Regions from separate parts of the Rossellomorea vietnamensis genome, predicted to be linked through region 1. Evidence: riboswitches for the same ligand, from Rfam matches in the RefSeq annotation. Region 1 holds a riboswitch; each other region holds the start of a gene.
The links. A riboswitch is a leader RNA that binds a small molecule or an ion and turns the genes downstream of it on or off. The one in region 1 is predicted to bind lysine.
Positions count from the first base shown of each region.

Region 2: another riboswitch for lysine. It lies ahead of lysA (diaminopimelate decarboxylase); the one in region 1 lies ahead of N5C46_RS18590 (Na+/H+ antiporter NhaC family protein).
Region 3: another riboswitch for lysine. It lies ahead of N5C46_RS21580 (aspartate kinase); the one in region 1 lies ahead of N5C46_RS18590 (Na+/H+ antiporter NhaC family protein).

Region 1 covers NZ_CP104558.1:3,642,671-3,653,805, reverse strand. The annotation lists gene N5C46_RS18640 (TIGR01457 family HAD-type hydrolase) at 1-414, opposite strand, end outside; gene N5C46_RS18635 (DUF86 domain-containing protein) at 534-971, opposite strand; gene N5C46_RS18630 (DUF3055 domain-containing protein) at 1,108-1,377, shown strand; gene N5C46_RS18625 (hypothetical protein) at 1,451-1,759, shown strand; gene N5C46_RS18620 (YutD family protein) at 1,802-2,077, opposite strand; gene N5C46_RS18615 (YhcN/YlaJ family sporulation lipoprotein) at 2,181-2,897, shown strand; gene lipA (lipoyl synthase) at 2,980-3,897, opposite strand; gene N5C46_RS18605 (M23 family metallopeptidase) at 4,117-5,118, shown strand; gene N5C46_RS18600 (methionine/alanine import family NSS transporter small subunit) at 5,157-5,264, opposite strand; gene N5C46_RS18595 (sodium-dependent transporter) at 5,266-6,792, opposite strand; gene N5C46_RS18590 (Na+/H+ antiporter NhaC family protein) at 7,066-8,628, opposite strand; lysine riboswitch at 8,744-8,926, opposite strand; gene yunB (sporulation protein YunB) at 9,006-9,767, opposite strand; gene N5C46_RS18580 (HD-GYP domain-containing protein) at 9,826-10,938, opposite strand; gene N5C46_RS18575 (YunC family protein) at 11,116-11,135, opposite strand, start outside.
Region 2 covers NZ_CP104558.1:1,768,094-1,779,228, reverse strand. The annotation lists gene N5C46_RS09100 (mannitol-1-phosphate 5-dehydrogenase) at 1-1,081, shown strand, start outside; gene N5C46_RS09095 (2OG-Fe(II) oxygenase) at 1,426-2,073, shown strand; gene N5C46_RS09090 (DMT family transporter) at 2,117-3,076, opposite strand; lysine riboswitch at 3,273-3,449, shown strand; gene lysA (diaminopimelate decarboxylase) at 3,564-4,850, shown strand; gene N5C46_RS09080 (ABC transporter permease subunit) at 4,960-5,829, shown strand; gene N5C46_RS09075 (ABC transporter permease subunit) at 5,829-6,854, shown strand; gene N5C46_RS09070 (S8 family peptidase) at 7,413-11,126, shown strand.
Region 3 covers NZ_CP104558.1:4,207,121-4,218,255, reverse strand. The annotation lists gene N5C46_RS21630 (GerMN domain-containing protein) at 1-652, opposite strand, end outside; gene racE (glutamate racemase) at 771-1,571, opposite strand; gene N5C46_RS21620 (MarR family winged helix-turn-helix transcriptional regulator) at 1,581-2,039, opposite strand; gene N5C46_RS21615 (helix-turn-helix domain-containing protein) at 2,305-2,529, opposite strand; gene N5C46_RS21610 (acyl-CoA thioesterase) at 2,675-3,145, opposite strand; gene N5C46_RS21605 (bifunctional metallophosphatase/5'-nucleotidase) at 3,283-4,875, opposite strand; gene sdhB (succinate dehydrogenase iron-sulfur subunit) at 4,987-5,754, opposite strand; gene sdhA (succinate dehydrogenase flavoprotein subunit) at 5,754-7,517, opposite strand; gene N5C46_RS21590 (succinate dehydrogenase cytochrome b558 subunit) at 7,589-8,197, opposite strand; gene N5C46_RS21585 (YslB family protein) at 8,549-8,986, shown strand; gene N5C46_RS21580 (aspartate kinase) at 9,046-10,284, opposite strand; lysine riboswitch at 10,472-10,650, opposite strand; gene uvrC (excinuclease ABC subunit UvrC) at 10,748-11,135, opposite strand, start outside.

The sequences.
Region 1 (11,135 bases):
GTTTCTCACCCCCAGGCAAGCGAGGGATAATTTCTCGTAATTAATCTCACGGTCAATCCCCACTACTACGAAATCCGGTTTATCTTCCTGCAGTGTAATGCCGTTTTCTTCAAGTGCTGAGCGTATCCCCTCTTCACCTATGACATAGGCCGTTCCTTCAGGCTTTTCCTTCGCCATATACTGTGCCGTCGCCATGGATGTCGTAAATACCTGTTCCTTTGTTGCGGGAATATCAAATGACCGCAATTTTTCCGCCACCTGTTCCGGTCTTCTTGAAGAGTTGTTCGTCACGAAGAGATAAGGTAAGCCTTTATCCTGCAGCCGCTTCACGAAATCCCCCGCTTCTTCAATCTTCTCCTTCCCTTTATACATCGTTCCATCCAAATCGATTAAATACCCTTTATACTCTTTCATCATCTACCTCCATTTAGTCTGGTTAGTATGTCCAATATTTCTATTTGCTTCATTAAAAGTCACTCTCTAAAGAAAATAAGACAGCGCTTCTGTTGAAAAGAAAGCGCTGTCAAATACGTTTAGTTTTTAAATGCCGAAACGGGGCCCAATTCATTTTCAAGGTAGTTTCGGACCTGTAACGGGAACTGGTTCAGTGTTTGGGACACTTCTTTCAGGATCGTATGTAATTGCTTGTGGTCGATGGTTGTATATTCCTGAACCAGTGATTTACGCTGTTCGACGAGGCGTTTCAGGTCTTCACTCATCTTGTCCGTGATCACTTTTTCATCCAGGAGAATATCAATGATATCCTCATAGCTCCCCGGATCCCTCATGATGAATCCATCGATCATGCTGTTCCCTACGTCCAAGACAGATTCAATGATGACGTGGGCAACCCTTTCGAGCGCCAATTTTTCCAGAGTAGCATTCCACTGTTCCTGACGGCTGAATATGTTTAGCTGCTCATCCATATAGACCAATATTTCTTCAATCTTTTCCCTGTCTACGAAATACATGATGCTCACCTCTCTCTTCAACAATAACCTGACACTTTATTTTAACATAATTTCACCTGGCCCATACAGGTACATCCTGCAATTCCCCTCTCAGTTTGGTATGATGAAATAAGCATAAAAAGAGGAGGACATCGTGATGAGTGAACGTTTTTATTTATATGACGATACAGAGAATACACGAACGCGATTCGTAAGTTTCATGGGGGAAAATCAGCGGTACGACCTGGCCATTACCCAAACGGAACGCTATTACGGCAAATCATTGGTACTGGATCTTCAGGGCAGTCGATTTGCCATCATGGGAAGAGATGACCTTGATGAACCGGGATACGTTGAGAGTGTATTTAAATTAACCGAAGAAGAAGCGGATGAATTACGGGACTTCTTAGGTGAAATCATTCTTTGATCCATTTGGTCCCCTGAGAGAATGAACTCCACCTCCCCCTCACATACTAATGGTATGAAAGGTGGGAGATAAAATGAGCAAAGACCGGAAATCCTATGACAAAGAAGACGAGGAATACAGTGACTTCTCCAATGTAGAAACCTACCGTAATTTCCTCGTCCCCGAGACACTTCCGGAAGGTCCTTACGGTGCTCCCAGAGGTAAGCATACCCCTGTCGAAAACAAGAGTACACCATGGGAAGAAGGCCAACGGTATTATAGTGCCTTCAACTACGAGAATAAATCCCTGCATCAGGATATACCCCGTCAGGAACCCGGATCGCATCCTGTTCATGCCGACCCGGATGTGAATGAAGAACCGCCCTATACTGAAAATAAATAAAAGAAAGGAACAAACGACCATCATCGTTTGTTCCTTTCACCATTATTTATTGACTTTCTTCACGAGAAAATAAGCGCACCCAAAATTACAGTATTCATATAAGTAATCCTTATGAGTACTCACCTTTGTGTCGAAAGAAGCCTTTTGATTGTGATCATCGAAGAATCCTTTCAATCGGAGCTGTCCGTATCCCCAATCACCAAGGATATAGTCGTACTTGCTTAAGATATCGCTATACCTTTCCTTGAAAGCTTCCTCGTTGAATCCGTCCCTGAATTCCTCGACGATTTCGTAGCACGTGTTCTGCACACAAATCACCTCTGTCCACCCACTTTCGTTTCCTTATTTTAAATTATAACGGATTGTCCATTAATTACTATGAAAAATTACCATTAGAGATGGTCACCCTACTAAATAGGGGGTGTTTAAGTTGAATAAATTACTTTTAGGTACAACGCTACTCGGCATCACGCTAATCGGAACAGCCTGTAATGGCATTGACACGGCCAATGAGGAAATGTTCCACGACAACGGGAATACCATTAACGTAAGTGACAGGGAAGACCTGTATAACGAAAATGGCTGGACCAAAAAAGGGGCACACCGTGGGGAAGAATTTGGTTATGTCCGACAGCAGAAGAGCCCTACCGGTGGTCAAAACATTTCCACGAAGGATATGTACAGTATCAATCGTGAGCAGGTAGCCGACAGCATCAGCAAAATGAGTGTCGCCCTTCCTGACGTGAAGGATTGCTCTACCCTCGTGACGGACGAAGAGGTTCTGGTCTCTTATGTGACCGACAAAAAAGATAAAGAAGGACGCTTCGAAGTCGCCGATCAGGTGAAAAAAACAGCTATGTCCGTCATTCCGCGCTGGTACCACGTCTATGTGACCGATGACAAAGCGTTAATGCGCAATGTTGAAAACCTGGCCAAAATGGATAGTGACAGCAAGAATGCGAATACTGCCATAGACGATACCATCAACTTGATGCTGAAAGACTCTCCACAAGGAAGAAACGTAAGCTCAGGTGAAAACTCAAATGGTGAGATGACGTCTGATCAATACGAAATGCGTGACGATGACACCCATAAGATCAATATGGACCGTCAGAAACGTAATGACCTAACGGATTGATGGTATAACCTCCATCTGCTGCAAAAAGGACTGACTGTCAGAGAGTTTCTCTTTCAGGTCAGTCCTTTAATGTTTCTCTAAATTATGCGTTCTGTACTTCCTGCTCACCTTTAGCTTGTCTTGCTTTCGCAGCTGCATTTACCTGCTCATCGGCATGGTAAGACGAGCGTACGAGAGGACCTGCTTCACAGTGGCTGAACCCTTTTTCCATTGCCGCTTCACGAAGTTCGGCAAATTCATCAGGATGATAATATTTTTGAACCTTCAAATGCTTCTTCGATGGTTGCAGATATTGACCTAATGTCACGATGTCAACATGATTGGCACGTAAATCATCCATTGTTTCGAGAATTTCTTCCTTCGTTTCCCCAAGACCGACCATGATGCTCGATTTCGTAGGAATATCCGGATTCAATTCTTTCGCACGGCGGAGGAATTCCAATGTACGATCATAAGTCGCACGGGCACGAACTCTTGGAGTCAGTCGGCGAACGGTTTCAACATTGTAATTCATGATGTCCGGCTTAGCATCCATCAATGTCTTGATATTATCGAATATCCCACCCATATCAGAAGGGAGTACTTCGATGGATGTGAACGGGCTCTTGCGACGGATAGCACGGACGGTTTCAGCAAAGACTTGTGAACCGCCGTCTTTCAAGTCATCACGGGCAACTGCCGTAATGACGACGTGCTTCAAGTTCATCAATTGCACGGAATCAGCAACGCGTTCCGGCTCTTTCAAGTCCAATTCAGTCGGAAGTCCTGTTTTAACGGCACAGAAACGGCAGGCACGTGTACAAATGTCACCCAGGATCATGAACGTAGCTGTACGTCTGGTTCCCCAGCATTCATGAATATTAGGACAACGGGCCTCTTCACAAACTGTATGAAGATTGTTTTCCCGCATCATTTTTTTTAGACCCATATAATTATCGTTCGTATTCAGCTTAATCTTAAGCCAATCCGGTTTACGAATGTGTTCATCTTTCTTACTCATACCCCTCATCTCCAATCCTAAATAATTCTGACTTAGGCAAAGAGTGAAACGTTGTCTCGTTCATCCTATGTAAAAAAAGCCATCATCAATATACTTCTTTTGTCACTTTATCATACTAAAAAAGTGAAAACAAGCATGTGATACCCTATTACCATTTATTGATGATTATGAATCCCCGATAACGATACAAACTACAGATAGGCCCCTAAAAATGGAGGGATGATTTTGTATAAACGATTGGTATTCTGCATTGTATTCTTCTTCATGATAAGCCCCTGTCAAAGCTTCGCAGCGGAAAAGCTGACAGATGAGCAGATACACACAAAAAGAATGGAACTGTTCCAGAAGAGTGAGGCTATGACTCAAATCCCCTGGTACTACCTGGCAGCCATTGATCAGTACGAACGCAGTCTGAGGTTCGCCCGGAAAGACAGGGAAAAGCCATCCTCTTTCATCTCGATTTATATGGAACCTGAAAAGTGGGTCGGACCATTGAACCCCCACTCAGAGGATGACAACCCTGAAACGATCGCTCTTTTCAACGGAATCGGCCGGGACGGGGATCATGACGGGAAAGCCAGCCTGAAAAGTGATGAAGATAAACTTGCCGCATTAACCGACTTTATCCTTCGTTACGGCATCGATCATGACAACTTCAAGCTTGCCCTCTGGGATTATTACAAGCGGGATAAAACCGTCAGTATCATTATGGGAAATGCCAAAATATATAAACAGTACGGAACGATTCATCTCAATCAGAAAGCCTTTCCGCTTCCCCTGAGATTTAACTATAGTTACCGGAACACCTGGGGAGACGCCCGTGGATGGGGTGGAAGACGGATCCATGAAGGGACGGACCTCTTCGCTGATTACGGTGTTCCAGTCAGGGCTACATCATATGGCATCATTGAGATGAAAGGCTGGAATCGGTATGGAGGCTGGCGAATCGGAATACGTGATATTAATAATACGTACCACTACTTTGCCCATTTGAGTGGTTTTGCCAAAGATCTTCATGTCGGACAAGTCGTTGAACCGGGAATGGTGGTCGGCGGTGTAGGAAGCTCAGGATATGGACCTCCGGGAACATCAGGGAAATTCCCGCCTCATTTGCATTATGGAATGTATAAGGATAATGGCCTGACAGAATGGTCCTTTGATCCATACCCTCATCTAAGAATGTGGGAACGCCAAGACAGGATCAAAAGCAGGAAACATTAAAAAAGCAGACAATGGGGACTCCACTGTCTGCTTCTTCCTTATACTTGTTTCTTCGATTTGGATACAGCGTTCATGATACTAGCTGCTAATCCACCCCAGATGATGACCATTCCGACTATCATCATTGTAATCGCGCTACCAGTCATGTTAGCTTACCTCCTTATAGCTATCGGCTTCTGTCTTGGCATGCCAGCGTTTAAATCCGAAGGCCACTCCTGCAATGATGGCAAATGCAGCTACGAACCATCCACTGTATAAAATGAAAGCATCAGAATATCCTTCGTAGTTACCAGTTTCCGTATCAAACTCTTTTAGTAAATTCATTTTGAATAATCCGAACATCATCCAACCAAGGACGATCGGTGTGATGACGCCCAAACATACTTTCCACCAGGCCCCAAGCTGGATATCCGATATTCCATTCGCATGGGATTGGAATGCCCCCAGCTTGCGAAGGAACCAGGCGATCACGACTACTTCCACTAATCCGACAAACGCCACTCCGAATTGGTTGATGAAGTAATCCGCAACATCAAGGAATAACAGACCACCCTGTGTTGCAAAGAGGATGGAAATGACAGCTGAAAGACCGCCACCGAATAGTACCGCTTTGTTGCGGGAAATCCCGAATTTCTCAGAGACGGCTGCCACATATGTTTCCGAAATGGAAATCAATGAAGACAGACCGGCCAGTACAAGTGAAGCAAAGAATAAGAAGCCAAAGACTTCGTTGAATGCCGGGAATTCGTTAATGATCTGCGGGAAGACAACAAACGCCAGTCCCACACCGCCACTTACAACATCCTGCACAGCCACACCTTGTGATTGTGCCATGAAACCAAGTGCTGCAAATACACCGATACCTGCCAATAGTTCGAACCCGGAGTTACTGAACCCTGTGATGAAGGCGTTGTTCGTAATATCCGATTTCTTTGGCAAATAACTTGAGTAGGTAATCATGATGGCAAAGGCAATGGATAAACTGAAGAAGATCTGTCCATATGCCGCCACCCATACGCCTGGATCGGCAATTTTACTGAAGTCCGGCTTGAAGAATGCATCCAGACCATCCATCGCACCAGGTAACGTTAAAGCGCGAACAACGATAATTAAGAATAAGATAACAAGTGCTGGAATAAAGATTTTATTCGCTACTTCGATTCCTTTCTTTACACCTTTGAAAAGAATGCCGAGTGTAACCGCCCATACGATCACAAGCGGGATGAATACCCCGGGAACCACACTGCCTGTCTGACCTGCATCAACCGACAATTTTAAATAATCACTGAACAGGAAGGATTCTGTATCCTTTCCCCAACCTAAATTGAAAGAAAAAACACTGTATGACATCGCCCAGGCGATAATGACGGCATAATAGGTAGAGATGACGAATGCAATTAAAACCTGCCACCATCCAAGCCATTCTGTTTTCTTATTAAGACGGAAATAAGATAACGGTGCTGAACCACGGTACTTATGACCAATTGTAAATTCAAGTACTAATAATGGAATACCTGCTGTTAGAAGAGCGAATAAATAAGGAATAAAGAATGCTCCTCCGCCGTTTTCATATGCTACTGCCGGAAAACGCCAAATGTTCCCTAATCCGATTGCTGAACCGACAGCTGCAAGAATAAATCCTGCCCGTGTACCAAACTGTGCACGATTCTCCATGTTGTTCCCCCCTAGTTCTTTCCAACTACCTGCCTTGAGGTATTTGAAATTTTTATATTTTCAGATTATTTATAATCTAAAGTCAGTATAGCTAGTTCCAGGACAATTGTCAAAGCTTTATTTTAGTGTTTTATTGAGAAATTAACCAAATTCCCACAGTACTATTTCACTATAAGAATTTTGTCGGATTTTGTGGAATGGGAGGCAATTGTATGACGGGGCTCCAAGCATAAAAAAAACCAGAAGCCGAATGGCTCCTGGTGTTCATCTCTACTATTCTGCAGATGCAGGTTTCGCTTTTTCACCGAACAGGAAGGCGATTGCCAGGATTAAGATGATGACAACCACAAGTCCCAGGATGGTGCTTCCAGTGAATCCTAATACAAGGTAACCGATTGCGGCTACCACTGCACCGATGACCGCATATGGAAGTTGCGTAAGCACGTGATCGATATGGTTGCTTCCCGCTCCTGTAGAGGAAAGGATCGTCGTATCCGAAATCGGTGAACAGTGGTCACCCAGTACAGATCCGGCAAGCACCGCTGCCATGGCAGGAAGTAAGATCGTTACATCCGATGCTGCAGCAATTTCCCCTGCGATCGGCAGTAATATACCAAACGATCCCCAAGAGGTTCCCGTTGAGAAAGCCATGATGCCGGCAACCATGAATAAAATGACCGGAAGTGCCTGCATCGGCAGGCTTGATTGCTCTACCAAACCTGCAAGATACGTACCTGTTTGCAATTGGTCGATAAGCGTAACGATCGTCCAGGCAAAGATCAGAATATAAACAGCCGGAAGCATCGACTTGATTCCTTCCACTACGGCTGTCCCGATTGCACTCCCTTCAATTCCTTTCAAACTTACTTGACGAAGGAAGAAAATCAGGGAAACAAGAAGTCCGAATAATCCACCATACAATAACGATTTGGTTACATCCGTATTTTCAAAGATCGGCAGCAGGTCAAATGATCCCACCGCTTGATACCCAGTCCACAGCATCATGGAAACAGTACCGATGACTAGGGCCACGATCGGCCAGACAAGGTCGCCTACCGAGCCTTTTGAGCTGACTGGAAGATCGTTTTTCAATTCACCGGGAATTTCTTTGCCGGGATCATAAAGATCTCCCGTTTCTAGTGCACGTACTTCATGCTCTTTCATTTTACCGAAATCAAGTCCCTTATAAGCAACCATGACGACTAGCAGTACGGCCGCCCACACGTAAAGGTTCATAGGGATCATTTGTATGAAAGCTGAAAATGCCGTGTATTCCGTGATGCTGTGAGCAGTCAGAATAGAACCGATGATCCCGATGATGTATGCTCCCCAGCTTGAAATCGGGGACACTACACAGATCGGAGCCGATGTTGAATCAATGATATAGGCTAATTTAGCACGTGAGATTCTGTGACGATCCGTGATGGGTCTTGAAACCTGTCCAACAGCAAGGGCATTGAAATAGTCGTCAATAAAAATGATGATACCCAGTACCGCAGCCAAAAGCTGTGCACCCTGTCTTGTCTTCACACGTTTCATCGCCCATTCACCGAATGCGCGGCTCCCGCCTGAGATATTCACAAATGCGGTGATGATACCAAGAATGAGTAAGAAGAAAATGATGTAGACATTCCAGGTGTTAAGTCCGCCGTCTGCGACAAAGATGCCCTTGAAGGCGTCCCAGATAAAGCTGATTGTTTTCGTGATTGAGAAGTCTGCCAACAAAAAGGCAGATGCGACGATCCCTACTCCCAGTGAAAGCAGTACCCGTCTTGTGAGAATAACCATAAGAATGGCTAAAAGGGGTGGTAATAATGAGTAAATCGTGTTTTCCATAGTGTCCTCCTCCTATTTGATAGGGGGGAACCATCGTAGCATGACAGAGGATAATAAAAAAAGGCAACGATAGAGAAACTATCATTACCTTTGTTAGTAACGTAAGTGCTCCATCACGATCTGTAGCTCCCCATTATAGAGATTTCCCTATAATGACAGTGTTATCCTTCTTCAAGACAACCCCAGCAAATACACCTTCGACATGCATATTTACTTCGGCAAAGATTCCCTTTCATCTGTTTTCTCCGTTGTCATCCTCGAACAGATTACTCTTGAACCCTGCGCCTCTACCCCATCGGACTGATGATGTGGTGTGTTATAAAATTTTCTTTATTAATATAACAAACTATCATTCTTTTGACAACTTTTTTTCGTGACTAATTTGTGGGAAATTCAATGGAAGGACTCGATTCCCCTCCACCATTGTTATAAAATTGCGGTACATCCAGATGGACAGTGCCCATGGCAACCAGAATATCCTGCTTGATCGTTTCGGTTTTCGTTGCAAACGGGATGATGATCTGCACATTCACTTCAAGCTCCACAAATACCTTCACAACCGCATTATTGATGCCGAACTGTTCCACCGTCGTTTTCACATCGGACCGTACATCACCGATGGAATGAAAGCGGATCGGGATTTTCGGTCCCAGGTTCCCGAGCAGTACGTTATTCGTCGCCTGACCCAAAGGAACGGAATAAGTGATGCCCTTCGATGTTTTCGACTTCCCTTCATCAATTTCCACCTCAGTGAGAAATTCCAGGTTTTCTATATTCCCGGCTTCTGCTTCCTGAAGGTTCTGCTGCACAAGATTTGTTATCTCTGCCTGGACCCTGTTAATCGTCTGTGTATTATATTTAAATGAAACGATATCTCCTTCTGAATTCTTCACTTCTTCGGTTATATCCGAAATATCCAGAACATCGGCAATCTTCTTATTGATGGCTTTGTTAATCACCAGGGTACCGATCCTGCTCGTCTGTGTCTCGGCATATGCAAGGAGCGTTGGCTTCAACCCTTTGTTAATGATCCACAATCCGAATCCCGTTGAGATCATAAAGAACAGAAATGTAATAATCATGACATGACGAAAAGGCAGCGGACCTCCTCGGGGTTTGTAGGTTTTGAACTTAGACACAAAAATCCCCCCTCACAAGCTATTTGTATGCATTGTAAGAGGGGTTTAGCGCAAAAATTTATTTAATCTTAAGAGATTGCGGTTCATAATCAGGATCAAAGCCCGTGATCACCTTGTCTAATTCCTTGCTTAAATCGAGTGGGTAAGGAGCGTCTGACTCCTGCCCATCTTCTTCGATGATCCGTATGACAGGACGGTCTGTGACTCCTCTATTTTGATCGGTCACAATCCCTTTCCTTCCATCATTCAATTCCACGATCATGCCATTCGGATACATCGCGACCGATGAACGGAATGCTTCGATCACTTGTGAATCGAACAGGGATCCCGATCCCGCATATAATACCTCTAATGCCTGATGGGGGAGCATCGCTTTCCTGTAGACCCTGTTTGAAGTCATGGCATCAAATACATCGGCCACAGCGATGATCTTTGCGAACGGATGGATATCCTCACCCTTGATCCCCCGCGGATAACCGGACCCATCGAGCCTCTCATGATGCTGATAGGCACAGTGCGCGATGATCAGGGACACCGAATGCAGCTGTCTCAAGATCTCAAAGCCATGTTCAGAGTGTTTCTTGATTTCACAGAATTCGTCTTCCGTAAGTTTCCCGGGCTTCAACAGGATCTCTTCCGGCACAAGCATCTTCCCGATATCATGGAGGATCGCCCCAACCCCGAGCTGCTCCAGCTGCTTCTGTGAAAGCTTTAGTTCAAGACCGATGGAAAGTGTATATAACGTAACATTAAATGAGTGATGAAAAATATAGGAGTCGTATGTAAACACATCTGTCAAAATCGTGAGAAGATCATGATTCCCCTTTACTTCGGACAGGACGACATCGATCACCTGCTTCAATTGAGTGGCACTATCTTCAATCATGAGGAGGCTTGGCTTCTCTTTGGATGTGCTTAGTTGATTGAAGGCCATCTCAATATTCTGAACCGCCTCTTGTCTCACTTTACTCGAAACGGTCCCCTTCACATGGATTCCACTTGAAAGAGAGTCTTCAATATAGACATACTGAATACTAAGCTCCTGCAATCTGTAAATCATGCGTTCTGTAATGGGAACATTATCATGAATCAACGCTTGACCTCTCATATTATATACCGTTGTAGCTAGAACCATGCCGGGTTTCAACGCCCGTGTTGATATAAGCCTCATAGAATTCTCCTATGTAATTCTTTCATTTTTCGACAAAATTTCCTAGTATCTCCATTATAAAGGATAAAAAGGATCTTGCAAGGTGTATTTGGTTAAATATTCATGAAAGAATATAGACGAAATAAGAGGGAAAAACAAAGACCAGCCGCTCAGGAGAGCACTGGTCCTATTTTGATTCTATATCATTTTTAACAGCG
Region 2 (11,135 bases), 1.9 Mb from region 1:
GTTTTCCCAATCAGGTTACCATGTGACCTTTGTGGATATTGCGGAACAAGTGATCAATAAACTGAATGAAGAAGGACGCTATGAGGTGAAGCTTGCAACGGAAACGATGGAAACGGAAACGATCGAGAATGTGTCCGGCCTGAACAACCTTCATCAGGAAGGGGAAGTAATCGATACGATCGTCTCGTCTACTTACCTTACGACGGCAATCGGACCGAACATCCTGCCACGGATCGCACCCCTGATCGCTAAAGGGATCACTAAGCGAGTGGCCTCTTCAGAGGAACCGTTATACGTCATCGCATGTGAAAACCAGATCGGTGCAACAGATATTTTGAAAAAGCATATTTTAGAAAATCTTAATGAAGAAACGGCTGCAAAGCTTGAAGGCAAAGTCTTCTTCTTCAATTCAGCGGTTGATCGCATTGTACCGATGCAGGATCAAGGTTCATTGGACGTCCTCGTTGAACCATACTACGAGTGGGTGGTCGAGACCACGGAAGAAATCCCGCCAGTTGAAGGAATGACGATCGTGGAAGATCTAGCACCCTTCATCGAACGGAAGCTGTTCACGGTGAACACAGGGCACGCCGTCATTGCTTACCTTGGATATCTGCAAGGGAAATCGACCATTGATCAGACATTGGCCGATGACGGAATCGCTGCACAAGTGAAGGAAACGTTGAAAGAAACAGGTGCCTACCTTGTGAAGCAATATGGTCTCGATGAAAACGACCATCTTGCTTATATTGATAAAAACATCGAACGCTTCAAAAACGCCTACCTGAATGATGATGTGACCCGTGTGGGACGCGCGCCGATCAGGAAACTTGGTCCCGATGACCGATTGATCCGCCCGACCACAGAAGCTCAAAAAGCAGGACTTTCTTATTCGTATCTCGCCAAAGCGATTGCAGCAGCGCTCCTGTTCGACAATCCTGAAGACGAACAGGCCATGGAAATCCAGGGCATGATCAAGGAACACGGCCCTGCATATGTTTTGAAAAAAGTGAGCGGACTGGATGCGGATAGTGAAATTGTGGAGGAAGTATTAGTTCAGTATGAAGCATTGAAGAAATAAATGGATGGACTGTCGGATGGGATTCGGCAGTCTTTTTTTATGAGTTTTGACTACGTGTCCTTTCTGTGACATGCCTGAACCCACGCCAATCCTACACCTGAATCAGCCTCGTTATTTTTCAGCGGAAAAAGAAAAAATAAAGATAGAATTCCCCTCATCCCGGGTGTAAAATATATAAAAATACACTCTCATATTTTGACATGCAGGAGGAAACAACCGAATAAAAGATACAGTTATGCCAAAGTTGCTATCGTTTTCCCAGTCTGGAAGATTCAAAGAATGCTTCCACCAATGTAAGAATTCAGAATGTTAAAAATACGATTAGAGGTTGATGAAAGTTGGCAATGAATACGACTGATATAGCTGTAAAGGAACAAACGATTTTTCACCACACGGGGAATAAGATCAAGACCGAAGACCGGGATATCCAGATCATCGTGAAAATGGAGGAGCCCCTGATCGTCGTCCTTGGCAATGTGCTGAGTCATGAAGAATGTGATGAACTCATCCAATTGTCAAAAGATCGGGTCGAGCGCTCAAAAATCGGGAATACCCGGACAGTCGATGGACTGAGAACGAGCAGTTCTGTCTTTTTGGAAGAAAGCCATGACGTCGTGACACGGGTTGAAAAGCGAGTCTCTCAAATTATGAATATACCCGTCGAGCACGGGGAGGGTCTTCAGATCCTGAACTATAAGCCTGGTCAGGAATACAAGGCGCACTTTGATTTTTTCTCGGCATCTGCAAGACCGGTGAAGAATCCGAGGATCAGTACCCTTGTCATGTACCTTAACGACGTGGAGGAGGGCGGTGAAACGTACTTTCCGAAACTTGGCCTGTCTGTCTCCCCGCAAAAAGGGATGGCCGTTTACTTTGAATATTTCTATGATAATCAGGAACTGAACGATTTAACGCTGCATGGCGGTGCACCGGTTGTCATCGGGGATAAATGGGCTGCGACCCAGTGGATGAGAAGGCAGGTATTTAAATAATTAGAAAGGAGGAGTATCCCCAGGGTGGGATGCTCCTCCTTTTTTAGCTAGCGGATTTTACCGGTTTCACCACACCGCCATTCATTCTTTTAACGTTGACGGTGTGGATGATCATTCCTGTGATGATCAGGAGGATGCCGAGGAGAGCGAATCCTGACGGAAAGGGAACGGAAAGGATGGCCGCTTCTCCCATGATGACGAACAGGATCTGGGTCGACTGGGTCGCTTCCACTGCCGCAAGCTTCCCGGGATGATGCCTTGCCATATTCGTCGCAAGAAAAAAGAGGGAAGTCGCAATCACACCTGAGCAAACGGCTACGATAAAGGATTGTGTCACTTGACCAGTGGAGGGGATGCCTACTCTAAAAAACGCATAGCTTCCAAGGATCAGCCACAAGGGAGTACTTGCGATCGTCATTCCGAGCACCCGTTGAAACGTATCAAGCTTCCCTCCGCATACCTCCATCATTTTACGGTTCCCAAGAGGGTAAGCGAACGCTGCGACGATCACCGGTAAGACTCCTGTGATCACTTCTGAAAGAGACAGCCCACTGGCATTTTCCTGTTGAATGAACAGTACCCCGATTAAAATGATCGAGGAAATGCCGAGAGCCCTTTTTTGAATGGAGTGCCTGCGTCTCACAGGTCCTGAAGTGAAAAACAAGGGAGCGAGCAGGATCCCTGCCACAATCGTGAATTGCCACGTGCCCGCAACAAGCCAGCCGGGTCCATATGCTGCCGCATACGTCAAAGGACCATAAAAGAGGACAAACCCGACAAAGCTCCACGTCAGCCACTCGTATGGTTTCTTCTTCATTTCGATCCACACTTGATTTATATTCTTTCGTAAACCTACAATAATGAAAAGGAATGGAAGCATGAACAAAAAACGCAGGGACGAACTCCACATCCAGCTTCCGCCGGCCAGTTCCATGGACCGGTTCAGGATGAAGGTGACGGCAAAGAACATGGATGAAATAATACCGAGAGTCAATTCTTTGATGGGAAGCACTCCTTTCTGATACATATATAGTTTATTTTATATATATTATAAGCGAATACATTTAAAAGAAAAATCCTCAAAAAGGAAGTGAAAATTTATCAACCCTACCCCCGAATTAACGCTCCATCCAAAAACCAATTGACAACCTTTTCAAGAGAATGATATAGTTATGCCAATAAAAAATATACAGTCACTCTCTGATAATAGAGGCGCGAGAATGATGAGTACCTTCTTTGAGAATAATGGATTCCGGGATAAGTTGGGAAAGGCAGATCGCCGAAGCAGAAAATAGCCAATTCTATTTTTTGTTGGGCCAGCATTGAAGAAATGCTGGACTGTCACAATGCAAAAGTTGTGGAGCACTATTGAAGAGATGTTAATACATAGTCTTCATCTTGGTTCCGTAACCTTTGATGGAAAACCGTATGAGCATCTGCTTCATACGGTTTTTTTGTGTTTTTTTAGAGAGTCTAAAGGAGTTAGGGATATGAGTACAGTTGATGTGAATGTTCAAGGGGATTTAACGATTGGTGGGATCGGTACGGGTGATTTGGTGGAAAGATACGGCACGCCACTGATGGTTTATGATGAAGGGATGATTCGCGGGAATGCGAAATTGTTTCGGGATGCATTCAATGAGAGTGGTCTGAAATATCAGGTGGCGTATGCGAGTAAGGCATTTCTTTGTAAAGAAATGGTGCGCCTGGCGGAACAAGAGAACCTCTCCCTGGATGTCGTCTCAGGCGGGGAATTGTATACGGCACTTGAAGCTGGTTTCCCGGCTGCACGGATCCATTTTCACGGCAACAATAAATCCGAAGATGAGCTTCTAATGGCTCTTGAAGCTGAAATCGGCTGCTTTGTCGTCGATAGTTTCCTTGAACTTGAACTGCTCCATGACCTGGCAAAAGAGCGGGAGCAGGAGGTGCAGATCCTGATCAGGGTCACACCGGGGGTGGAAGCCCATACCCACGAGTACATCACGACGGGCCAGGAAGATTCAAAATTCGGATTCAGCATTTCAAACGGACAGGCGGCAACGGCGATTGGACTTGCCATCAGGAAGCCGTATTTCTCATTGCTGGGCCTCCATTCCCATATCGGATCTCAGATCTTTGAACAGGAAGGCTTTGATCAGGCGATCCGGGTACTGTCTGATTTCATGCAGCGGATCCGGATCGATTTGGACGTCATGATGCCTGTCTTGAATATCGGTGGCGGATTTGGTGTCCGGTATACGGAAGAAGACCAGCCTCTGCCGATTCCGACCTATGTCAAAGGGATAACGGATAGTGTGAAAACCTATTTTGCGAAAAATGAATACCCGCTCCCGGAAGTCTGGGTGGAGCCGGGTCGAAGCATGGTGGCAGAAGCGGGCACGACGTTATACAAAGTGGGCTCGAAGAAAATCATCCCGGATGTGCGCACGTATGTGGCGATTGACGGAGGGATGACGGATAATATACGCCCGGCTCTGTATCAGGCGAAGTATCATGCGGTACTGGCAAACCGTCCGAATGAGGAATGCACGGAGCTTGTGAGCATTGCAGGGAAATGCTGCGAGTCGGGTGACATGCTCATCTGGGACCTGATGCTGCCGCCGACGAATTACGGTGATATCCTGGCTGTGTTCAGTACGGGGGCATACGGGTATTCTATGGCGAGTAACTATAATCGGATACCGAGACCGGCTGTTGTGTTTGTGGATAACGGGGAATCCCGGGTCGTGATCGAGCGGGAGACGTATGAGGATCTTGTAAGGAAAGATCGATAGGGAAAAGAGTGGTGGAGTCCAAAGGGGCTTCACCTTTTTTTATGGGATTTTTTGGCTTATTATGGTAATGTAAAGGTAACTTTATCCAATGAATTCGGAGGATCAATCTATGAATCTCAAATCGATCGGTTCCATGGTTTTGAAATTTGTCTTCGTTCTGTTCGGAATCATCCTTCTGACAGGCCTCATCGGTTTGTTCAATGAAGGTGTGGATCTCAGTTTGAAACAATATATGCTCAACATTGTGGAGATATCGACCTCCCTCGTTCATTCTGAATCGATGACCATTACGAATGAATCGAACAACTCATATCCGATGTTCCCGGCCTTCTGGGAGCCGTATTTCTATTCTGTTTCGATTTTTTTGTCTGCTTTTCTTTTATCCATCCTCATGGGCATCTTTCTTGCGTACCTCACACATCTGCTGCCATCCGGCTGGTCAACGTTCATCCTTAGGGCGACTAACTTGCTCGAGTCCACACCCGATATCTTCATCTTGATTGTCATTCAATACAGTGTCATTTTCATCTTGAAAGAGACGGGTGTGCTTCTGTTTCCGATCGTCGGCTCCCAGGAAAAGGTGTATTTTGTTCCCATTGTGACTTTGTGTATTTTACCGACAATCATGTTGTTCCGGATCATCTATTTACTGGTGAGCGATGAATATGGGAAGCCGTATGTAGACCTGATCAAGAGCAGGGGGATGTCCAAACACTCGATTTTCTTCATCCATGTCCTGCGGAATATTTCGTTCAGCTTATTGAATCATTCCAAATCGATCATTCTTTTTCTGTTATCTTCCTTAATCGTATTTGAAAGATTATTTAATATTTATGGCATCACCCACTTCATCCTGTCATTCTCTCAAATGGATGTGATCTGTTTCAGTTTGATCATGTTTTATCTGCCTGTTTTTGTCCTGCTCATCCTCATCAGGCTTTTCGTTGATTGGAAAACAGGTCAGAAGGTGGCGATATGATGTTGAAAAAACTGATGAAGAATCGGTCATTTATGATGGGGTTTTTATTTCTGTTCGGTATGTTTGCCGCAAGTCTTGTTTACTATGTTGGCTGGGGAGATGAGGTGCCGAAGCTGGACCTTTTGAAAAATGAAGAAGGGGAACTTCTCAGTCCTCCGTATTCACCGGCAGAGTATCCACCCCTTGGTACCGACAATTTTAACCGGAATATCTTTCTTCTTATCATTGTTGGGGCGAAATATACCATAGGGGCAGCGATCTTGATCACACTGTGTAGGGTATTGCCTTCGGTGTTCATGGGGTTGGTGCTGCATTTCTACTTGAAACCGTTCAGAAGAATCATTGATAACATTGTGGATGCCGCAAACTATTTTCCGCCGACCTTATTATCGTTCTTATTATTGAATTGGATGCTGCTTGATGGTCCGTTACATCATCCGGAAGGTTTCCCGTATGGTTTTACGGATAAAACCGTTTTTTATCTGGTCATTCTTATCGTGATTTCCCTTCCGAGTCTGACACTGCTATTTACGAATGAATATGACCGGATCATGAGTCACGAGTTTATTGATAGTGCGAAAGTGCTGGGTGCAACGAAGCGTCATTACATCAGGAATCATATTCGCCCCTTTATTCTTCCACAAACCCTTCTCGTGTCGATTCGGGAATTTATGATCATCATGCTGTTGATTGCACATCTTGGGGTATTGAATATTTACATAGGGGGATCATCATTTAAAGTTGACCTTTTTGACAATCCGTTCCTGGTTTCCCTTTCTAATGAATGGTCGGGTCTCCTCGGAGGCTGGTGGCAATTCCTGTGGACGACCTATCCGTGGATTTCTTTCATCCCTGTCGTTTTCTTTACCTTGACGATCCTGTCGGCAAAGCTGATGCTGATCGGGGCGACACAAGTGGTGGAAACCCTAATGGAATACTCAACAGATGAAGGATCAACTGATGAATCTGAAACCACATGCCTAAAAGGCAAAGAAATGTTCCAACTTGTGAAAGAGGCGAAGTGAGAGGCTGTATCTAATGGCCCGTGTTTATAGTCCGGAAAATGGAATAAGGGAGAAGGCAGCGTCTGTCGGGATGCTGCCTTCTTTCTTTTGTGTTTCAAACAGAAATCCCGGTTCAAGCGGAGAGCGGGTGATTTGAACGTTGGTACCATGAAGTTGTTTTACGATTATTTAAGAGGACTTAAGTCTTGTAAGAATGTAATCGATAAGATATTTTTTCGATACTCCCCACTTTTTATCCCACATCCGCCATGAGTTTCTGTACCCGATTTCATAGATTTATTTCCTGCTTTACCGGAAGCGGGGGCTCTCTAGTACTCTCGTCCCGAAAAATAACCCCAATTGAGAAACCTATGCGCACACCCTTACAATTTAATTATCGACATGAGGTTCTATCGACTTCCAGGACATATCTTTCAAATTCAATCAAGGAGGCGGTGCCTGAATGATCTACCAGTAGTCTATCAATCATGTATTGACTACATAGTTTCTTCCTTTTTTCCTCACCCGAGATTCTACCCTATGACCGAATCAAGACCTTAATAGAATAGGAGAATGATAATGAAAAAGCTGAACGTAAAACCGCTTCTGGTCGGATCGATCGCAGCCTCTATGATTGCGGGCTCGATGTTCCAAGTGGAAGCCAAAGGCGTTCCTACGAAGGACGTCAATCCTAAACAGTCAACCGTTGATGTGAAAGCCAGCATAAAAGGGGAGCATACCATCACCCTCATAACCGGAGATGTAGTGAAAGTCTCTACGTTAAACAATGGAAAACAAATCATCAATGTCGAGCCGGCAGATAAAAACGGTGATGGTGTCAGGGTGATGACGATCAAAGATGAAACATTCGTCTTTCCGAACTCTGCGATGCCTTATATGTCAGCGGGTAAGCTGGATGAAGATTTGTTTAACATTACAAAATTGATCGAGTATGGGTATGATGACAAAAACACAGATGCTGTACCGGTCATTGTCGAATACAAAGAAATGAAAGCGAAATCGATCAACGCTGCACCAAAGGGGTCTAAGAAAGTACGGGAATTGGAAAGTATCCACGGAGCCGCACTGTCAGCAGAGAAAAAGCAGGCTGAGGTTTTCTGGAATGACGTGACGGTTAAAAGTGCTGAAAAGCAAGCAACGTCACAATTCGAAAAAGGTGTAGATAAGATCTGGCTGGACGGTCGCGTTGAAGCAGCCCTTGATCAGAGTGTACCGCAAATAGGTGCGGATCAGGCTTGGGAGCAAGGATATACCGGTGAAGGGGTCAAGGTGGCGGTACTGGATACCGGGATTGACTCGGAACATCCGGATATCACAGGTCAAATCGACGAGGCAGTGAGTTTCGTTCCCGGTGAAGAAGTGAAGGATGTCCATGGCCATGGAACCCATGTGGCCTCAACGGTTCTTGGGACGGGGGCTGGTGACGGGAAACATAAAGGGGTCGCCCCGGATGCCCGTTTACTGGTAGGAAAAGTATTGAGCGATGAAGGATTTGGACAGGATTCCTGGATCATCGATGGAATGGAATGGGCATCGGAAAATGCAAAGATCGTCAATATGAGTCTTGGAAGCGATATGCCGAGTGACGGGACGGATCCGATGGCGGAAGCGGTCAATCAATTGACCGAGGAAAATGGGACATTATTTGTTATCGCCGCAGGAAATAGAGGCGGTGAAGGGACAATCGGTTCACCGGGAGCAGCGGATTCGGCATTGACGGTCGGGGCCGTTGATAAGAATGATCAGCTCGCATGGTTTTCCTCGAAAGGTCCCCGCTATGGCGATATGGGTCTGAAACCTGATTTGTCTGCCCCTGGTGTGGATATCGTAGCTGCCCGTTCTCAGTATTCAAGTGGAGAGGGATTATATAAAAGCATGAACGGAACATCCATGGCCACTCCACATGTAGCCGGGGCCGCAGCGATCCTTTCAGGGAAGCATCCGGAATGGGATGGGAAAACCCTGAAGCAGGTGCTGATGAACACAACGAAAAAGCTCGACGATTATGCACCCTATCAGGTTGGAACCGGTAGAGTCGATGTTCCTGCAGCACTGGACACAAAAGTAAGAGCCACGGAATCCGTTTCTTTCGGATTTTTCAAATGGCCACATGATCAGGCTGCGCCAGTTGAAAAGGTGATCACGTATACGAACGAGAGTGATCAGGATATCAGTCTTGAGCTGGAAGCGACTTTCACCAATGGGGAGGGCGAAGAAGCTCCAGAAGGCATGCTGAATCTTGAACAAGAAAAGGTTACAGTCCCGGCTGGTGGGACAGTTGACGTAAAGGTGACGCTGGATTCGACTCTCGGGGAAGCAGGGTCGCGCTATCAAGGGTTCCTGAGAGCGAAGGAAGATGGAAAAGAGCTCATCAGCACAACGATGGCCATGGTCAAGGAGGAAGAACGCTATCCACTGACCTTGAAGGCAACCGATCGTGACGGATCGAAGGGGCTTGCTTATGTCGTCTTATTCAGTGAGAAGATGGAACCGGAAGCGGTGGCCGTAGATGGGACACTTGAACTTCGATTGCCTCCTGGCACGTATTCCGCCATGTCCCTTATGGATGTTGATGCAGAAACAGATCATGCTGGTGTTGCTCTTGTCGGGAATCCGGAAGTGAAACTTGACGGACCGAAAACCGTTGAACTTGATGCACGTAAAGCCAAGGAAATCAAAGCAGTCGTTCCAAAGAAAGCCGAAGCGAACTATAAGCGTCTGGAATATCATCAAACCATCGGAGACATGCCGATGACAAGTCTTTACTTAATGCCTGTCTGGATTGATAAGATGTATGCCGTACCGACTAAAGAAGTGAAGAGTGGGTATTTTGAGCAGCTGACACGCTGGCGTCTGACAGAGCCGACCTTGACAATTGATTTTAAAGGGAAAGAATTGGATGATATCCCACTGGCGGGAAGTACGTTGTTAGATGGGAAGTATAATATGTCCACAGTCTATGCGGGTAAAGGGAGCGCTGCTGACTTTGACCGCCTCAAAGCAAAAGGAAAAGCTGTGGTGGTCGATCGTAATGCAGAAGTGAGCGTGTCCCAGCAAGCGACGAATGCTGCTGAAGCAGGGGCAAAGCTTGTAATCATTGTGAACAATGAGGACAAAGAGTTCAGTGTATATGCGGGAACTCCTGACTATACCGATAATCCGGTAGCCGTTGCTGGTATCAGTAAGAGTGAAGGGGATAAGCTCGTGAAAGCAGTACGTTCTGGAAATATAAAATTAAAGGTGGAAGGGACGGTCGATTCTCCTTACCTTTATGATTTAATGGATGTACATGAAGGCTCGATTCCAAAGGATCTGACCTATGCACCTAAAGGGAAGCAATTAGCGAAAATCGAAACAAATTATACTTCACCTGTTGAAACGGATGGCGGGGAGTTCCGATATGATCTGCGCCCTCACACGATGAGAGCAATTGGATTCCTGCAAAAAGTGTCACTGCCAAGCGCCCGTACCGAATATGTATCGGCGACAGAAGATACAAGGTGGTATCATCAGGCAAACGTACTCGATGAGACCTGGCAGGTGAGACAACCGCTGATGACATATGATGGTGGAGAGAAAATCTCTGAGAACTGGTTCTCACCGGTCGTTCGTCCGAGTCTGGGAGAAGGATACTGGCCGCCGAGGAGACAGGGTAACTCGCTTCAGATCAATGTTCCTGCATGGGCTGACGGCGGGAAAGGGAACACCGGTGGTACGGAATGGGATGTCTCAAACCAAAACCAGACCACCCAGTTATACAAAGGGGATACCTTATTGAAAGAGGGTCAGGGACAGGCGCTGAACGTTTGGGACATCTTACCTCAAGAACGTACCCAATACCGATTCGTCACAGACGCCAAACGGGACGAAAATCGCTGGAACACCTCAACCCGTACCCATACAGAGTGGACCTTCTGGACAGAAGCGACTGAGAACTGGATGGAAGACCTTCCATTCCTGATCCTTGACTATAAGGTGGATACAGATGTAAACGGGGATGCACTTTCCAACCGTCCGACAAATCTGGAGCTATCCGTTGGTAAGGTTGAAGGTGCTATTGGTTATGGCGAGATAGATGGTTCTTCCCTGGAAGTGTCCTTTAACGAAGGGAAGTCTTGGAAGAAGGTGAAGCTTGAGCGTGACGGAGATACGTTCAAAGCGGTCATCAATAATCCTAAATATGCCAAGAGTGTATCATTGAAAGCAAGTGCCTGGGATGATAAGGGGAATAAAATCAGTCAGGAGATTGTGAAGGCTTATGGATTGAGATAGGTAGAATGG
Region 3 (11,135 bases), 560 kb from region 1:
TGCTCGTCGGATCCACCACGCCTGACGTATCCACATTGATCCCGACTTTTCTCGTTAATCCATTTTCGTCGATCGGCGTACCATTCACCGGCATCTCCGTTAATGGATACCCGTTCACCCGCAGTTCAACTTTCTCAACCGAATCGAACTGAGTCAATGTCCATGTTACGGACTGAAGGATTTTCTGTTCATCTTCAGGCTGATAATTATTGAATTCCGGAGAAAAATCGGCAATCGCCTTTCCGTCTTTAATATCAACCGTCACTTGCGTATCTGCCGGTAATACGGCCCTGAATCCGTTTGGCAGGATGTTTTCGACAGGACCATTCTTCACTAAGTATTCCACGGCCTGTTTGGCCACGCTTTCCTGATTTGGAAGAGGGATCGACTGGGAAACGACATAGCCGTTTTTATCGATTAAATACAATTCCGTCATGACGGTCTCAGCACCCGCTTCTTCTTTGCTCACCTTTTTATCTGAATCCTCTTTCTTGGCGGTATCGACTTTCTCCCCTTCTTTCAAGTAGGATAAGTCTTGAGGAGGATCGATCTTCTCCTTGTCATCACCGAAACTGAGTAATCCACAACCGGAAAGATATACAGAAGAAGCTAAAACCGTTACAGCAATTGACACCTTTGCTTTTTTTGCCATTGGGAAACCTCCTAAAAGACAGTTTGTACTAACATATATACGAGCCCCCTCCAAAAAATAGACCGAAACTTTTCACAATAAAATCAACAAAATAAAAAAACCACCCGACCACAAGATTCTACTCTTGTAATCGGATGGTTTCTGCCGTTACTTCCCCGACTGTCAGCCAATCGGAGGCGATCCGGGAAAAGATCGCCGAAGACCCCGTGTTGAAAAAACGGTGTTCCGGCTTGAGGACTCCCCTGTACAGGAGATTATAATAATCAAGGATCGTACTGACTTCCCGGGCGGTTTCGTCACCGGAACTTATCACACTGATCTCAGGGCCCATATAAGCCTGTATCTTCGGCTGCAGCAACGGATAATGGGTACACCCGAGGATCAACGTATCGATCCCGGACTCTTTAAGAGGATGGAGCGTCTCCCCTACTATATCAGTCGCCATGGAGCTGTCATACTCTCCACTTTCTACAAGCGGAACAAACTTCGGGCAGGCGAGGGACGTGACGTCCAGACTTCCGTGAAGGGAGTGAAGGGCATCCACATAGGCACCGCTATTGATTGTCCCCACGGTTCCAAGGACACCGATCCTCTTATTATGAGTATGCTTGATCGCAGCCCGGGCTCCTGGATGGATGACGCCAATCACCGGTATATCCAAATGGGTCTGTATTTCATCCAGTACCACCGCAGTGGCGGTATTGCAGGCAATGATCAGCATTTTGATATCATATTGCATGAGATATTGAGTCATTTCCCACGTGAACGCTTTTACTTCTTGAGCTGATCTGGGTCCGTAGGGGCAGCGGGCTGTATCACCTAAGTAATAGATGGTCTCTTTCGGCAGCTGACGCATCACTTCTCTCGCGACGGTGAGCCCCCCTACCCCAGAATCAATGATGCCGATTGGTTGAATCACATTATTCCCTCATTCTGGTTTAATTTCCTGATGGAGTTTTGCTAAATGATCTTTTAATAATAGCACTTCCTGGGCAGAGAAATCCGTTAAGGCACTCTGTAAGTAATTCTGCCTTTTCTTGATCACTTCTTCAATAATTCTTTCGCCCTCTTTTAACATATGAATGCGTACGACGCGACGATCATTCTCATCCTTGACCCGCTCGACTAACTGGTTTTTTTCCATTCTATCAACAAGATCCGTTGTCGTACTGCAGGCAAGGTACATTTTATTCGAAAGATCTCCGATTGTCATATCCCCATACTCGAATAACCATTGCAACGCGATGAACTGTGGTGGCGTGATGGTGTACTGACTTAATATCTCTCTTCCTTTTTGCTTAATGATCGATGATATGTATCGAAGGTCTTTCTCGATATCTGCCACAACTTGTATATCTTCAATGGATTGCTCTTTAGAATTCGTCATTATTTCTCTCCTTTTACATTCAGAAACCGGACATTTACTCCTTATGATAAACCGGAACGCTCAAGCCTTCCCGTTTTAGCTTCTATATCTATTATTGGTCAAGCGTGTATTCCCCTTACTAGCATTTTCACCTTTTTCTCAGAAAAATTCAACACAAGTTATCAGAACGACCAGAACTAAAAGAGACTGACTCTCATTCAAACATTAATAGGTATCATGTTGAGAAACCCGTTAATTGTTCGGCATCAGAATCAGTCCCTTACATTTAAAGCTTGAGTTCCCCCATGCGAAGAAGCTCTACAACAGCTTGAGATCGCCCCTTCACTCCAAGCTTTTGCATGGCGTTGGAAATATGATTTCGAACTGTTTTCTCGCTAATAAATAGATCACTAGCAATTTCTTTAGTTGTTTTGTCTTGAACCAACAGTTCGAATACTTCTTTTTCTCTTTTGGTGAGCAACGGTTTGTGTGTAAAATCATTGTCCTTCAATTATGGTAACCCTCCTTGCCTTCGCCAGCTTTAAACCGCGGGGATGGGTATTGTTGGTCGTCAGAATATCATATGTGAAGGTAGGGTTTAGAGTGACATAGAGAAGGAAGTTAAATGAAAAATAGGCAGCGGTTTCTTTCACGTCTTAAACCGGGCTCGAGACCACCTTTTCGCTATGAAGCTTCGACTTCATTTCTTCCGTCCAAGGGACACCTTTTCCAGTTTCCTTCGATATTTGCACCATGGTTCCTCTACCAGTAAAGCAAACCTGTTCTTCTTCATTCAGACCCATGTAATGTAAATCCACTGAAGAACGACCAACGCGATCTGCCTTCACATATACCTTCAACGTCTCGTCGAAGAATACTTGCTTCACAAAATCACATTGTAAATCTGCAACGACAGGGATCGTATCATGCTCGGGTTTCACCCAGTCTTGCATAAATCCAATGTGTTTTAAATATTCGATCCTCGCTTCTTCAAAATACGTGAATGGAACAGTGTTATTCATATGTCCAAACATATCAGTCTCAGAAAACCGGACCTTTATATGGATTGAAAATGAAAATTCTTGTTGCCATGTTTCTATATCTTCAATGTATGTAAAATGTTTCAAATTGGCTCCTCCTTTTAGTAAACGAAAATGAAATTGAAAAATGAATGATGATTCATTTTATTATACCCTTTTTCAGAAAAATATGAAACCTATATGTATGAAATGGAGCCGGCAGGAAAAAACCGGCTCATTCCTTCTTATTCTATTCGTTCCATAATCCTCTCTTCCTCTTGCGGGGAAACGGGGGAATGGGTGGTGAGATACTCACTTATCACCTCATACAGATTGAGGTGCAGCTCTGAAATCCTGCCGTTTTCTTTTGCACTTTTCAATACGGTAAAACCATCCCCTCCGCCTGCAAGGAATGCGTTGACGGCCACTCCATACGTCTTGGAACGGTCAAGGGGAGCTCCTTGTATTTTCACTTCCGTTACTCTATTACCAATGGGCTTTGAGGGATCAAAGACAAATGTCATGCCCGATACCTGCAGGAATTGACCTGTTTCCCCTTCCACATTCGCCACACTATGCTCCAATGCAAGAATGATCTCCTCCCCCGTCAGGTTCAATATGACAAGGGTATTCCCAAACGGCAGCACCTCCAACACATCTCCCAGGGTAATGGTTCCCGCATCGATGGAATTCCTGATCCCGCCACCATTCTGAAAGGCGATTTGAGTCGGGCCATAATGATTCGCTTTCTCCAGCATGGCATCTGTAATGAGGTTGCCTAAATTGGTCTCTTTGGTCCGAACGTCCCGACGATTTCCATTTAATGCAGTGTTGGTTGTACCAATATCCATGCTCTTTACCTTTTCGATGGGCCTCCGTAATTGCTCAAATCTCTTAACTGCCCATGGATCAGGTGGATACACATCATTTCCTATTTGATCTTTGGTCAACACATCCAGCAGCTCACCATTCCACCCGGTCAGTACCCCTCCTTCGGAAAATAAAGCCGTTAATTTACCAAGTGACTTCCCATACTCATCACCCTGAACGATCAGGGTCGGTTTCGATTTCAAGTTGTACACAAGCGGGGTTTCCAATCGTGTATGGGAATGGCCGCCGACGATGATATCGATTCCTTTCACCTTTTGAGCCAGCATTTTGTCCTGCCGTAATCCCAGATGCGACAGCAGGATAATATGATTCACTCCCTTTACCTGTAGCTTTTTCATTTCTTCAAGTACTTTCCTTTCGGCATCCTGAAAGACTATCTTCTTATCTGGAGCAGAAAGGAAAGCCGTATCTTCGGTTGTGATTCCGATGATGCCGATCTTGATCCCCTTTACTGTTTGAATGATAGAAGGATAGATCTTCCCACTTTCAGCCTGTTCCGGAATTCCACTTTCCATGAAAGGAGCTAGGATAGGATCAAGCCGGACATCCACATTGCTGCTCACCACGGGAAAGGAAAGTTCCTTAATAAAGTTCGCCAGCACCTCACTTCCCTTATCGAATTCATGATTTCCAAGCGTCATGGCGTCATAGCCAATTTCATTCATGAATGCAGCATCTGCCTGTCCCAGATATTCATTAAAAAACAACGTCCCCGAAAACACATCCCCCGCGTCCAAAAGAAGGGCATCCCCATCCTTTTTCCGCTCTTCTTTAATCGCCGTGTGCAAATACGGAACGTTTTCCAAATGGGAATGAACATCATTCGTATGCAGAATCGTCAAACGGAAAGGCTCCCCATCTTCCATTTCCTTTCCCTTCACTTCATCCAAGACAAAAGTTGAAATATTGGAAAACAAGATTATGAATATCAATCCGATTCGCTTCATACTCATCACTCCATAGGCTCATTTGTAGTCTACTATGCGACAATTGCCTGCATTTTATGAGGCAAAACAAAAAGCACTCCCCCGAAGGAAAGTGCTTTTCATCAGAAAATATTAATCAACCATATGGTCGCTTCCGAAGAAGTTTTTGAACATTTGGAAAGTGGTTTCACGGTTAAGTGCCGCAATCGAAGTCGTCAAAGGAATTCCTTTTGGACAAGATTGAACACAGTTTTGTGAGTTACCGCAGTTGGCAAGTCCACCGTCGCCCATGATGGACTCAAGGCGCTCATCCTGATTCATGGCACCAGTTGGGTGCGCATTGAACAAGCGTACTTGAGATAGCGGAGCAGGCCCGATGAAATCGGACTTACTGTTCACGTTCGGACATGCTTCCAGACATACACCACATGTCATACATTTTGATAATTCATATGCCCACTGACGCTTTTTCTCAGGCATACGCGGTCCAGGACCAAGATCATATGTTCCATCGATCGGGATCCATGCTTTCACTTTCTTCAGACTGTCGAACATGCGGCTGCGGTCTACCTGCAGGTCGCGGACGACAGGGAAAGTGCGCATTGGCTCAAGACGGATCGGCTGTTCTAATTGATCGACCAATGCCGTACAAGATTGTCTCGGCTTTCCATTGATCACCATTGAACAAGCTCCACATACCTCTTCCAGACAGTTCATATCCCAGTTGATCGGAGTGGTGTGCTCCCCTTTTGCATTGACCGGATTACGACGGATTTCCATCAAGGCGGAAATCACGTTCATATTCGGACGATAATCAAGTTCGAACTCTTCTTGGAAAGGAGCAGTTTCCGGGCTTTCTTGACGAGTAATGATAAAACGGACTTTTTTATTTTCACTCATCATTTACTTCCCCCTTTGCTCTTAGAATAGTCACGCTTACGTGGTGCGATCAATGAAGTATCAACTTCCTCGTAATGGAATTCCGGAGTGTTCGTCGCGGCATTGTATTTCGCCATCGTCGTTTTCAGGAATTCTTCGTCATTACGTTCAGGGAAATCAGGTTTGTAATGGGCTCCACGGCTCTCATTACGATTTAATGCACCGATTGTAATAACACGGGCAAGCTGAAGCATGTTCCACAATTGACGGGTGAATGTCGCCCCTTGGTTGCTCCATTTAGCCGTATCATTGATATTGATATTTTGGTAACGTTCCATCAGTTCCTGGATCTTTTCATCCGTTTGTTTCAGCTTATCGTTATGACGTACAACCGTTACGTTATCCGTCATCCATTCCCCAAGCTCTTTATGGATGACATACGCATTTTCAGTGCCATTCAGGGACATGATGTTGTTCCATTTTTCTTCTTCCTGTTTCACATAGCGGTCGAATAGGGAAGATGGAACGGATTCAACTGTTTTCTCAAGTCCTTCAATATACTTAATCGCATTTGGACCTGCCACCATACCGCCATAGATAGCGGATAGCAATGAGTTAGCCCCTAAGCGGTTACCACCGTGCTGAGAATAATCGCATTCCCCTGCTGCGAATAATCCAGGAATATTCGTCATTTGATCATAATCGACCCATAGTCCACCCATCGAATAGTGAACGGCAGGGAAGATTTTCATTGGTACTTTACGCGGGTCATCACCCATGAACTTCTCATAGATTTCGATGATACCGCCAAGCTTGATATCAAGCTCTTTTGAATCCTTATGAGATAGATCCAGGTAAACCATGTTCTCGCCATTGATACCAAGCTTCTGGTTTACGCACACGTCAAAGATTTCACGTGTGGCAATATCACGCGGTACAAGGTTTCCGTATGCAGGGTACTTCTCTTCAAGGAAGTACCACGGTTTACCGTCTTTATACGTCCAGACACGTCCACCTTCACCACGTGCAGATTCACTCATGAGGCGAAGCTTATCATCCCCTGGAATCGCTGTCGGGTGAATCTGGATGAACTCACCATTTGCATAGTACGCACCTTGTTGATACACGATCGAAGCGGCTGAACCTGTATTGATGACAGAGTTTGTAGATTTACCGAAGATGATCCCCGGTCCACCTGAAGCCATAATAACGGCATCCGCTGCAAATGATTTGATTTCCATTGTTTGAAGGTTTTGGGCAACGATCCCTCTTGCAACTCCCTCGTCATCAATGACGACTCCAAGGAATTCCCAGCCTTCGAACTTGCTGACTAATCCAGCCACTTCATGACGGCGAACCTGCTCGTCCAAAGCGTATAATAGCTGCTGACCAGTCGTAGCACCAGCGAAAGCGGTTCTGTGATGCTGGGTCCCACCGAAGCGACGGAAATCCAGTAACCCTTCAGGCGTACGGTTAAACATAACACCCATACGATCGAGTAAGTGAATGATCCCAGGTGCTGCTTCTGTCATTGCTTTAACAGGCGGTTGATTCGCTAAGAAATCCCCACCATAAACCGTATCATCAAAATGTTCCCAAGGAGAATCCCCTTCTCCCTTTGTATTAACGGCTCCGTTAATTCCACCCTGTGCACATACAGAGTGAGAACGCTTAACGGGTACCAGTGAGAATAAATCGACTTGCGTTCCTTTTTCTGCTGCTTTAATTGTGGCCATCAGGCCGGCTAAACCGCCACCGACAACGATGATTTTACCTTTACTCATCGTGACTCACTCCTTTTCCTACCATACTTCGAGAGCACTTGCTTATCTATCAGACTCGTATATTTTTCTGCTTATACGAAGGCAAAGATTGCACGCATACCGACAATCGATAACGCGACAAAAATCCCGATCGTAACATATGTAGCTATTAATTGAGAACGAGGTGTAACCGTTAGTCCCCAGCTTACGCAGAATGACCATAATCCATTAGCAAAGTGGAAAATCGTTGATAATACACCAAGCACATAGAATCCTAACATCAACGGATTGGATAGAATGTTTTCCATCATCTGAAAGTTCACTTCAGCTCCAAACGCCGCAGCGACCCTTGTTTCCCAGATATGCCATGTGACGAAAATGAATGTGATCACTCCAGAAACACGTTGAAGTAAAAACATCCAGTTACGGAAATAACCAAACTTGCTTGCATTATTCTTGGAAGTGAATGCAATGTAAATTCCGTAAATCGCATGGAAGTACAATGGAAGGAAGATGATAAAGATTTCAAGGAAATAACGGAAAGGAAGACTTTCCATAAAATGCGCCGCCTGGTTAAATGATTCTTCCCCACCAGTGGCAAAATGGTTCACGACTAAATGTTGTGTTAAAAATAATCCAACTGGAATAACACCTAGCAATGAATGAAGCCTGCGATAATTAAATTCTCGATTTCCAGCCATGATTTACCCCCCTTAATGATAAAATATGAATTCGTTTTCTAATGCCTTTCTTTACCTATTAGACGACGATACATATTTTATATTGTAACAATAATGTGACATGTTCATTTTACTCCCAAGGAGTGGAAGCGTCAAGAAAACGTATACATAAATTCGACAATACCGCAAAAATATTTTCAGTAGATCCACAACGGAAAACATGAGGTTTTACACAACTAAATGTTCGAAAATTCTAATAAATGTACAATAAATATTATAGCACCAAAATATCCCAAGGTCATTTTTTCAAGGTATGGGATGATAATTACCTCTTTCATGTATATAATAGTTTTATAGAAAGAGGGGATTTACTTGGAACAGAAAAAAGAAGAAGTACATCAGCCGTCCGTTCCAATCTTCGGATATGAAATGTTACGCGACATCTTGATTCCAGACATACTGGGAAAACACACACCCGATATCCTATACTGGGGAGGAAAGCAGCTCTCTAGGAAGTTCCCCCTTCAGTCAACGGAAGAAATATCTTCCTTTTTCAATGAAGCTGGATGGGGCACCCTTACACTTCTGGAACAGAAAAGAAATGAAATGACATTTGAATTGAGCGGACCTGTGATCGAACGGCGTCTGTCACTGAAAACGGATGTGAACTTCAAACTGGAAACGGGCTTTATTGCCGAACAGATTCAGCTTCAAAGAAAATGTGTGGCAGAAGCTGCTGACGAATTATATAAACGGAGCCAATCGGTCAAAGTCATGGTAAGATGGGACGACAAAGACCGGATCGAGTAGTCAAGCTCTCAATAAAGGGTTGCCTGGAATCATCCAGGCAACCCTTTTCCATGTTGATCCTACAGCGTGATTTCTTCCATCTTCACGGCATCGAGATGAAAGGCCGTATGTAAGACGCCTGCCGCCTTCTGCATATTCTCGCCATCCACTACTGTAGACACTTTAATTTCAGAAGTGCTGACCATTTTCACGACGATGTCATTTTGAGCAAGCACTTCAAACATTTCCGCGGCCACACCCGGGTTTGAAATCATCCCCGAACCGACAATGGAGACTTTCGCCAGCCCACTTTCGTGCTCGACGTGTGTGAAATTCAACTGCTCTTTATTTCGTTCAAGAACAGCAAGGGTTTCCTCGAGATCGTGCTCCTTGATGGAGAAAGATAGATTGGTCGTATTCTGATCCGTCTGGGTCTGGATGATGATGTCTACGTTCAAATGATTTTCAGCCAACGTAGTGAACACGGATGATAGTCCTGTTAATGCATTTCCCAGTCCGAATACCGTGACCCTCGTAATTTCATTCTCAAATGCTACTCCTCTTACAATCAAGTTCTGTTCCATGCTTGCTTCCTCCTCAATATACGTTCCTTCCACTCTTTCGATGCTCGATCTGACTTCCAACGGGATTTGATAATTCTTGGCAAATTCCACCGCCCTCGGATGGAGGACCCCTGCCCCGAGGTTTGCAAGTTCGAGCATTTCATCATATGAAATCGACGGTAACTTCCTTGCTCCTTCTATATAGCGGGGATCTGTCGTGTAAACCCCGTCTACGTCCGTATAGATGTCACAGCGCTCCGCCTTCAGGGCTGCCGCGATCGCAACGGCTGTCGTATCCGACCCGCCCCTGCCGAGTGTGGTGATTTCCCCGGTTTCTGTCATGCCCTGGAATCCTGCGACGATGACCACTCTTCCTTCCTGAAGGTGAGCCGCCATTTTATCGGTATGAATATTGGTGATCCTTGCATTACTATGGACGGATTCCGTCTCGATGCCGGCCTGCCAGCCCGTGAATGAAATGGCATCATGCCCCGATTGGATCAGGGCCATGGTCAGGAGTGAAATGGTCACCTGCTCCCCGGTTGAGAGCAGCATATCCATTTCTCTTTTGCTCGGTTGAGACGTGATTTCCCTTGCAAGACCAACGAGTGTATCCGTCGTTTTCCCCATGGCAGATACGACCACCACCACATCATTCCCTCTTTCTTTTTCTTCAATGATCCTTGACGCAACATTTTGAATTCTTTCCACAGACCCTACTGAAGTCCCACCGAATTTTTGAACAATAATACTCACGACTTCTCCCTCTTTCTGAGCGTCTCCGCTCTTGTTGATGATGAAGAGTACAATCACAATTATCCTACACGTCCATAGGACAGGATTGTTGGTGCCAAATCCTGCGCTGATAATAAAAAAAGCAATGAGAATAATATCTCATTGCTTTATGAACATACAGCAGAACATACAAATAGGTTCATCGGCATTGTGAGATAGCTCTCCAAGATTGAATCATCTTGACAATCCTGCATTTCTTAAACGCAGGACCAGCGGATATAGTATGAGACTATAACCACTTCGGCGATTCTCCCCTTTCCAGGCATGTCGGCGGGGCTCATACCCCTCTCTACCTGTACTCTTGAAGTTCGCACCTCTATCACCACTTAAAAAGTGATAATGTTATAAATTTCTGTTTATTATAGCACATAAAAAATTGTGATTCAATGCACAATTTTTAAATAAATCGAATTCATTACAGCCGCTACTTCAATTTCTCCACCAATACCTTCGCCACGGCTTCGGGTATTCCTATCTCTATAAACTCCTCCACAGTCGCTTCTTTCATTTTCTTCATGGATCCAAAGTGTTTAAGAAGTTGTTTCTTTCGTTTTGGTCCGATGCCGTCGATGTCGTCGAGGGTGGATTGGAAGGCGCTTTTGCCTCTCAGCTGACGGTGGAAGGTGATGGCGAACCGGTGGACTTCATCCTGGATGCGCTGGAGGAGATAGAATTCCTGGCTGCGCTTTTCAAGGGGGACGATTTGGAGCGGGTTGCCGTACAGCAGTTCCGATGTCTGATGCTTATCGTCTTTCGCAAGACCCCCGATCGGGATGTCGAGACCCAATTCATTCTCGATCACGTCCCTTGCC